Regions from separate parts of the Arthrobacter sp. P1_B9 genome, predicted to be linked through region 2. Evidence: predicted binding sites of a transcription regulator. Region 2 holds the regulator's gene; the other holds the start of a gene.
The links. Region 2 encodes HrcA, which represses chaperone genes, less so after heat shock. Its sites were predicted from a motif close to TTNGCACTCGNNNNNNNCGAGTGCNAA; they were not measured.
Positions count from the first base shown of each region.

Region 1: a site for HrcA is predicted at 2,720-2,746, ahead of groES (co-chaperone GroES). Genes of this name have one in related genera too.

Region 1 covers NZ_JBFUAA010000002.1:414,487-418,697, reverse strand. Annotated here, with positions in the region: gene AC1D1A_RS04515 (acyltransferase family protein) at 1-304, opposite strand, end outside; gene groL (chaperonin GroEL) at 572-2,182, opposite strand; gene groES (co-chaperone GroES) at 2,264-2,560, opposite strand; gene AC1D1A_RS04500 (hypothetical protein) at 3,300-3,734, opposite strand; gene AC1D1A_RS04495 (class I SAM-dependent methyltransferase) at 3,801-4,211, shown strand, end outside.
Region 2 covers NZ_JBFUAA010000006.1:196,931-201,141, forward strand. Annotated here, with positions in the region: gene AC1D1A_RS10975 (DUF4870 domain-containing protein) at 1-252, opposite strand, end outside; gene AC1D1A_RS10980 (DUF3097 domain-containing protein) at 396-1,247, opposite strand; gene hrcA (heat-inducible transcriptional repressor HrcA) at 1,565-2,578, shown strand; gene dnaJ (molecular chaperone DnaJ) at 2,671-3,801, shown strand; gene AC1D1A_RS10995 (16S rRNA (uracil(1498)-N(3))-methyltransferase) at 3,804-4,211, shown strand, end outside.

The DNA of each region.
Region 1 (4,211 bases), on a different contig from region 2:
CGGCCGGGACGAGGCGCCGGAAAAGGTGCAGCCAGTGTTTGATGAGGGCCATGGACCGGCCCTGCTCGAAGCGGCCCACGAACTGCAGCGTCATAAGGAAGGCCGAGATCAGCAGGAAGACGTCCACGCCACCGGAAACCCGGCCCAGCCAGATGTGATAGCTCATGACCATCAGCACAGCGAGAGACCGGAGGCCCTGGATTTCAGGCCTGAAGGTGGATTTTCGGCCGGCCTTGGCTGCGGGATCATGCCCCGCCGCGGCAATGTGCCGGGCAGGCCGGGGCAAGGTTCCTTGCTGTGTCATAGAACTACCCCTCAACCAGATAACCAAAGCCTCCATGTTACCAAAACGTAATTTTGATGGCCAATCGTCACGGCGCCACTGATCCCCATTGAGGCATGCCAACGTGGGAGTTTCCAGTGAACCCGCGACGCTGGAGCGGCACCTGACGGGTTAACTCTGCCAGAATCACGGCAACTTGCGGCCACGAACACGGCAGAACGGCAGCAGTGACTCGACAGAAAAAGGGACGGCCCGGCAGATGCCGGACCGTCCCCCTGCGGGCAGAGCCTAGTGCCTGTGCCCTGCGTGCTCGTCTTCGTCAGCCGGCTTCTCCACCACGAGGGTTTCCGTGGTGAGGACCAGCGCCGCGATGGAGGCCGCGTTGCGCAGAGCCGCACGCGTCACCTTCACGGGGTCGATCACGCCGGCGGCGATCAGGTCTTCGTATTCGCCGGACTTGGCGTTGAAGCCCTGGTTCACGGCGGATTCGGCGACCTTGGCAGCCACGACATAGCCGTCGAAGCCGGCGTTCTGGGCGATCCAGCGCAGCGGCTGGACCAGGGCGCGGCGGACGATGCCGACGGCCGCAGCCGCGTCACCTTCGAGGGCCTGGACGGCAGCGTCCTCGTCGAGCGCCTTCAGCGCGTGGATGAGGGCGGAGCCGCCGCCGGCCACGATGCCTTCTTCGAGGGCAGCGCGGGTGGAGGACACGGCGTCCTCGATGCGGTGCTTCTTTTCCTTCAGCTCAACCTCGGTGGCGGCGCCGACCTTGATCACGCCGATGCCGCCGGCCAGCTTGGCCAGGCGTTCCTGCAGCTTTTCCTTGTCCCAGTCCGAATCGGTGCGGGTCAGCTCGGCGCGCAGCTGGGCAACACGGGCGGCAACGTCCTCGGCCGAACCGGCGCCGTCGACGATCGTGGTGTTGTCCTTGGTGATCGTGATGCGGCGTGCGGTGCCGAGCACCTCGAGGCCAACGGTGTCCAGGCTCAGGCCCAGCTCCGCGGAGACAACCTGCGCACCGGTGAGGGTCGCGATGTCCTGGAGCATGGCCTTGCGGCGGTCACCGAAGCCCGGCGCCTTGACGGCGACGACGTTCAGCGTGCCGCGGATGCGGTTGACGATCAGCGTGGACAGGGCCTCGCCCTCGACGTCTTCGGCGATGATGAAGAGCGGCTTGGAGCTCTGCAGCGCCTTTTCCAGCAGCGGCAGGAAATCCTGCACTGAGGAGATCTTGCCCTGGTTGATCAGGATCAGGGCGTCCTCGAGGACGGCCTCCTGGCGTTCCGCGTCGGTGACGAAGTACGGGGACAGGTAGCCCTTGTCGAACTGCATGCCCTCGGTCAGGACCAGCTCGGTCTGCGTGGTGGAGGACTCCTCGATGGTGATCACACCATCCTTGCCGACCTTGCCGAACGCCTCGGCCAGCAGCTCGCCGACCTCGTCGCTCTGGGCGGAGATTGCGGCAACGTTGGCAACCTGCGTGCCTTCAACCGGGCGCGCGTTCTCCAGCAGGCGGGCGGCGACGGCCTCGACCGAAACCTCGATACCGCGCTTGATTTCGCCCGGTGCGGCGCCTGCCGCTACGTTGCGCAGGCCTTCCTTGACCAGGGCCTGGGCCAGGACGGTGGCGGTGGTGGTGCCGTCGCCGGCAACGTCGTTGGTCTTGGTGGCGACCTCCTTGGCAAGCTGCGCGCCAAGGTTCTCGTAGGGGTCATCCAGCTCGATTTCACGGGCGATGGTCACACCATCGTTGGTGATCGTGGGGGCGCCCCACTTCTTGTCCAGTACGACGTTGCGGCCGCGCGGACCCAGCGTGACCTTGACGGTGTTGGCGAGCTTATCGATGCCGGCTTCAAGCGACCGGCGGGCAGCGTCGTTAAACGCAAGCTGCTTTGCCATGGTTTTGTCCTTTCAAGACAGAACCCCGCGCAACTGATCCATTCAATGCGAAAGGATCGGCTGCGCGGGGGTCCAAGAGAGTTACTTTACGACGATCGCCAGAACGTCGCGGGCGGAGAGCACGAGGTACTCGGTGCCGCCGGTCTTGACTTCGGTTCCACCGTACTTGGAGTAGATGACGACGTCGCCAACGGCAACGTCAACGGGAACGCGGTTGCCGTTGTCATCGAAGCGGCCGGGGCCTACTGCAACAACTTCGCCTTCCTGCGGCTTCTCCTGCGCGGAGTCCGGGATAACCAGGCCGGAAGCCGTGGTCTGCTCGGCTTCGAGCGGGCGGACAACAATACGATCCTCAAGAGGCTTAATAGAGACCGACACTCGGACCTCTCCTTTTCGTCAGCAAATTCGTGGACTATGAAGCGGTGATGCCAAGGCGCACAGACCGTCGTCGCGGTGCCGGCAGCGTGCCTGGCGGAACGCGCTTCATGTGTTAGCACCCTCCTAGGGAGAGTGCTAATGACGACTCTATGTAAATGGTTAGCACTCGGTCAAGGCGAGTGCCAGAAATTCGTTCCGGGTGAACATTTTCCCCCTAGGGGACATGCCCATTTTTCGCTGCGGCCAGAGGACACTGGGGCATCATGCTCTGTGCCCGTGCTGAGCGATGGACATGCCCTACGACGGCGGGCGGTCCAGAGGGCCATGCCCATTCTTCGTTGCGGCCAGAGGACACTTGGACGTCGTACTCTGTGCCCGCGCTGAGCGATGGACATACCCAACGGGTCCGGGCTGCTGGGGAGGACGTGTCCATTTCTTGCTGCGGCCAGAGGCCACTTGGGCATCATGCTCTGTGCCCGTGCTGAGCGATGGACATGCCCAACGCATACGGGCGGCCCGGGAGGACATGCCCATTTTCGCTGCGGCCAGAGGACACTTGGGCGTCGTACTCTGTGCCCGTGCTGAGCGATGGACATACCCAACGGGTGCGGGCTGCCGGGGAGGACATGTCCATCCGTGGCGCAGGAGGCTGGGCATGTCCCCTGGCCCGTGGCCGTTGGCCGTTTGGCGGTGCGGTGCGCCCCCACCAGCGGCGTCTATTCGCGCGCCTACTCGCTGGCTACTGGTCTGCGAGGTCGTCGAAGTCCACGTCCTCGCCGTCGTCTTCGTCCGTGTTCTGGCCTTCGTCATTCCGGTGCCGGAACGACAGCACGGCGCCGGCGGCGGCCAGCAGAATGCCGGCGACGAGGAAGATGATGCCGCCGAGCCGGGCCGCGGCATAGGTCTCGCGGATGGCCCGGGCCTCGTCCGTGGCGTCCTGGACGTTCTTCCCGCCGACGGAATACACGGTGGCGTTGAAGGAATCGAGGAAGAAGATAATCACCAAAAGTGCGACGGACACGACGGCGATCACCGCGCCGGCGATCAGCGCCGGTTTTGCGTAGCGGGCAAGTCCCTGCGGCCGTCGGCGCTCCTGCCTGGCGTCGTCGTCGCCGGCCGTGTCCTGCCCGGCCGTGTCCGCTGAGATGCTGTCGCCTGTGCCGCTGTCTTCCATGCCATCAAGCCTAGCCCCCGCCGTCCGGTCACAACGCGCCCGCGGACCTCAACTACGCTGGATGCCATGACTGACGCACCGCAGGAACATATTGCCCCGATCCTCACCCCCGAGGGCTGGGAGCTGCTGGCGTCGTTGGGCCCGTACCGCGAGGACGAGGCCTTCCGCCTCACGGCGTCGCTGCGCAAGGCCGGCCACTCCCCCGAGCTGGTCTCGGCCGTGCTCACCCAGTCCCGGCTGCGGACCAAGGCTGAGGCGAAGTTCGGCGAATTCGCCCGGCAGATGATTTTCACGAAGGCCGGTCTGGAGCAGGCCACCCGGCTCACGGTGGCGGCACGGCACGCGCAGCGGTTCGCGGAGGCCGGGATCGGCCACGTCGCGGATCTCGGCTGCGGGCTCGGGGCGGACTCCATGGCCCTGGCCTCCCTGGACCTGGTGGTCACCGCCGTGGAAATGGACGAGGCCACGGCCGCCTGC
Region 2 (4,211 bases):
GGCCAGTGTCGGCGGCAGCGTGAAATTGAGGGCTTCCTTGGATTCCTGTGCCGTGAACGGGCCGCGGTCCTTGAAGATGAGGTAGATCAGCAGCGACGGCACGCAGCCCAGGATGCCGCCGAAGTGCGCGAGCGTGGCCCACTGGCGGTCCTCGCTGGCCGTCAGCGGCAGCGCGTTTGCCGGAACGCCATGGTACGGGGGCTGGCCATGGCCAGCCTGATTGCCCGTGTGTTCGCGTGCGTTATCTGCCACGGTGTAGCCCTTCGGATTGCGGTGATGCGTTGCTGCCTGGGTTGTGCCTGAAATAGCCGGGACCGCACTGGAAGCGCGGCCGCCGTTTCAAGAATACTTGCTCGGGCAAGGAAATGGAGATCAGGGGCGGCCGCCGCGGCGGACTAGGGCACGGTGAGGAAGTCAATGACCTCTTCCACGCGGCCAAGCAGCGACGCCTCCAGATCAGCGTAGCTGCGGACAGCCCCCAGGAGTTTCTGCCAGCCGAGGCCGATGTCCTCCTTCGTGGAGTGGGGCCACCCGAAAGCCATCAGGATCCCGGTCTTCCAGTCCGTGCCGCGGGGGATCACGGGCCACTGCTCGATCCCCAGGACCGAGGGCCGGATGGCCTGCCACACGTCCACGTAGGGGTGCCCCACAATCAGGACGTTGCCTGCGGCGCCCGGTGAGGCCATGACGGCGTCGGCGATCCGCGACTCCTTGGAGTCTGCCACCAAGTGGTCTACGAGCACGCCGAGGCGCCGGCCGGGGCCCGGGCCGAAGTCCGCCACGGCGGCCGCGAGGTCGTCAATGCCGTGCAGGGGCTCGACGACGATGCCCTCCACCCGGAGGTCATCGCCCCAGACCTTCTCCACCAGCTCGGCGTCGTGCTTTCCTTCCACCCAGATGCGGCTGGCCTTGGCCACCTGTGCGCGCTGCCCCGCCACCCGTACCGAGCCCGACGCCGTGCGGCCGGCACCGGCGGCCGGTGCCGTCTTCTTCCGGGCCGGCGGCATCAGGCGGATGGGCTGGCCGTCCAAGAGGAAGCCGAAGCCGAGGCGGAAGGACCGCGACTTGCCCCGCCGGTCCTCCAGCGCCACCACGTGCATGCCGCCGGACTTCTCCACGCGGGTTACGGCGCCCACCCAGCCGGACTGGACCTCCTCGAGGACCATCCCGCGTTCCACCGGGACTTCCGGCAGCTGGGTCTTGGCGGGGGCGGACAGGTCCTGGGGTCCCCAGTTCTGGTACGACATCTCTTCACGCTTACTTTGCACTCGGAATGTACGGCGGTCGGTGGAACTCTCCGGGGGCCGGAACCGGACCGCGACGGCGCGGCAACGGCAGCGTCTGCCACGGTCTCGGCGCCGGCGTGACGGGAATCGCGTTCCCGCGGGCCACGCCTGGAGCGAATCCAATGCTAACAACGCGGCGACTCATATTAGACTGGTTAGCACTTAGGCATGTCGAGTGCTAACCCTTGTCCTGTGGCGGGCCGTCCGTGCACCACTGGTGGACCCGGACCGGACGCGGGGGTGGCACCGGCTGCGGGACGGTCGATTGGAGGTGGAGCGTGAGCGAACCGCGCAAACTCGAAGTGTTGCGCGCCATCGTGGAGGACTACGTCCATTCGCGTGAGCCCGTTGGTTCCAAAGCGCTCGTTGAACGGCACCATCTCGGCGTCTCGAGCGCCACGATCCGAAATGACATGGCGGCGCTGGAAGACGAGGGCCTGATCACGGCACCGCACACGAGTGCAGGCCGGATCCCCACTGACAAGGGCTACCGGTTGTTCGTCGACCAGATCTCAGCGGTGAAGCCGTTGTCCCAGGCCGAGCGCCGGGCCATCCAGGCGCTGCTGGAAGGATCCGAGGACCTCGACGACATCCTTGACCGGACCGTGAGGCTCCTCTCGCACCTGACCAACCAGGTCGCCGTCGTGCAGTATCCGCTGCTCAGCCGCGCCCGGGTGCGGCACATTGAGTTCGTGCTGCTGGCGCCCAGGAAAGTGCTGGCTGTTCTGATCGCTGACACGGGCAAGGTGGAGCAGCGCGTGATCGACGTCGGGCAGGACATTCCCGACGACGCGCTGTCGGAATTGCGGAGTAGTTTTCTGGCCAGCCTCTCCGGTACGCCGCTGAGCCTGATGCCGCAGCTGCTGCCCGCCGTCGTTGCCGGTGGCCCGCCCGCGCGGCGCGGAGCAGCCCAGGCGCTGGCCCGCGGTCTTGAGGCCCTGGCCACGAGCAGCCGTGAAGAGCGCATGGTCATGGCCGGCACCGCCAACCTGGCCCGCTCCAATGTGGACTTCCCGCTCAGCATCGGCCCCGTGCTGGAGGCCCTCGAGGAACAGGTGGTCATGCTCCGCCTGCTCAGCGAAATGGCCGAAGACCCGCGCGGCGTGACCGTCAGCATCGGCCGGGAAAACCCCTACGACGGTCTCGCCGAGGCCTCGGTCGTGGCCACCGCCTACGGGCCGGACGCCACGGCCAAGGTCGGAGTGCTTGGGCCCACCCGGATGGACTATCCCACCACCATGGCCGCCGTCCGAGCGGTGGCCCGCTACCTTTCGAGGATCCTGGGGCCCTGACAGGCCCGGGACCGAATACGACTTCTTGCCCCACAGGCAGTGCCCCACAGGCAGTACCCCACAGGCAGTACAACAAGGAAGAGATACACACTTTGAGCAGCCACTACGACGTTCTTGGAGTCTCCCGCGACGCATCGGGGGAGGAGATCAAGAAGGCCTACCGGAAACTGGCCCGGACCCTGCACCCGGACGTGAACCCCGGGGAGGACGCCTCGGACAGGTTCAAGGCCGTCACGCACGCCTACGAGGTCCTCTCCGATCCGCAGAAGCGCCGGGTCTATGACACCACCGGCAACGAGAACGGCACCGACAACGGGTTCGGCGGCGGCAGCTACTCGGGCCAGGGCTTCGCCTTCCAGGACATCTTCGAGACCTTCTTCGGCGCCGGTGGCGGCCAGGGCGGCCCGGCGTCCAGGGTCCGCCGCGGCCAGGACGCGCTGATCAGCGTCCGGATCGACCTCCGCGATGCGGTGTTCGGCGTGAACAAAAAGCTCGAGGTCGACACGGCCGTCATCTGCCCCACCTGCGAGGGATCCTGCTGCCGGGAGGGCACCCACCCGGTCCGCTGCGACATCTGTGGCGGCAGCGGTCAGGTCCAGCGCGCCGTGCGGTCCATCCTGGGCCAGGTCATGACGTCCGCCCCCTGCGGGTCTTGCGAGGGCTTCGGCACCGTCATCAAGGACCCGTGCAACGAATGCAGCGGCCAGGGCCGGATCCGCAGCCGCCGCTCGCTGACCGTCAAGGTCCCGGCCGGCGTGGCCACCGGCACCCGCATCCAGCTGTCCGGCCAGGGCGAGGCCGGCCCTGCCGGCGGCCCCGCCGGGGACCTGTACGTGGAGATCAGGGTCAACAACGACGCCACTTACGTGCGCGAGGGCGATGACCTGCACGCGAGCCTCAACATTCCCATGACGGCGGCCGCCCTCGGCACCGAAATATCCCTCGACACCTTCGACGGACAGCAGGAGATCGACGTCAAGGCCGGCACCCAGTCCGGCGAGATCATCACCCTTCGCGGTCTCGGCGTCACGCACCTGCGCGGCCACGGCCGCGGCGATCTGAAGGTGCACCTGCAGGTGGAAACACCGGTCAAGCTCGATCACGTCCAGGAGGAACTTCTCCGCCAGCTGGCCAAGCACCGTGGCGAGCACCTCACGGAAGGAAAGCTTGCGGCCAGCGGCGGCGTCTTCGCCAAACTGCGGGACCGGCTCGGTAACCTGTAGCGGTGAGTAACCCGGTCTTCTTCACCGCCCCAGGCACCCTGGACCAGCAGGTCCCCGGCTCGGCCTTCGTCCTCGAGGGAACCGAGGCCCGCCACGCCGTCACCGTCAAACGGATCGGCGTCGGCGAAGCGGTCGACATCGCGGACGGCGCAGGCAAGCGCCTGACCGGCACCGTGACAGCCGTCGCTGCCGGGGAGCTGAGCGTCGAATGCGTGGACCTGGCTGAGGAACCACGGCCAGGAACACGGCTGGTCCTGGTCCAGGCCCTGGCGAAGGGCGACCGCGATGAACTGGCGGCCGAGACCGCGACCGAGTTGGGCATCGACGCCGTCATTCCCTGGCAGGCCGAGCGGTCCATTGTGCGCTGGAAGGCTGAGCGGGCCGCGAAGGCGCATGCCAAGTGGCAATCG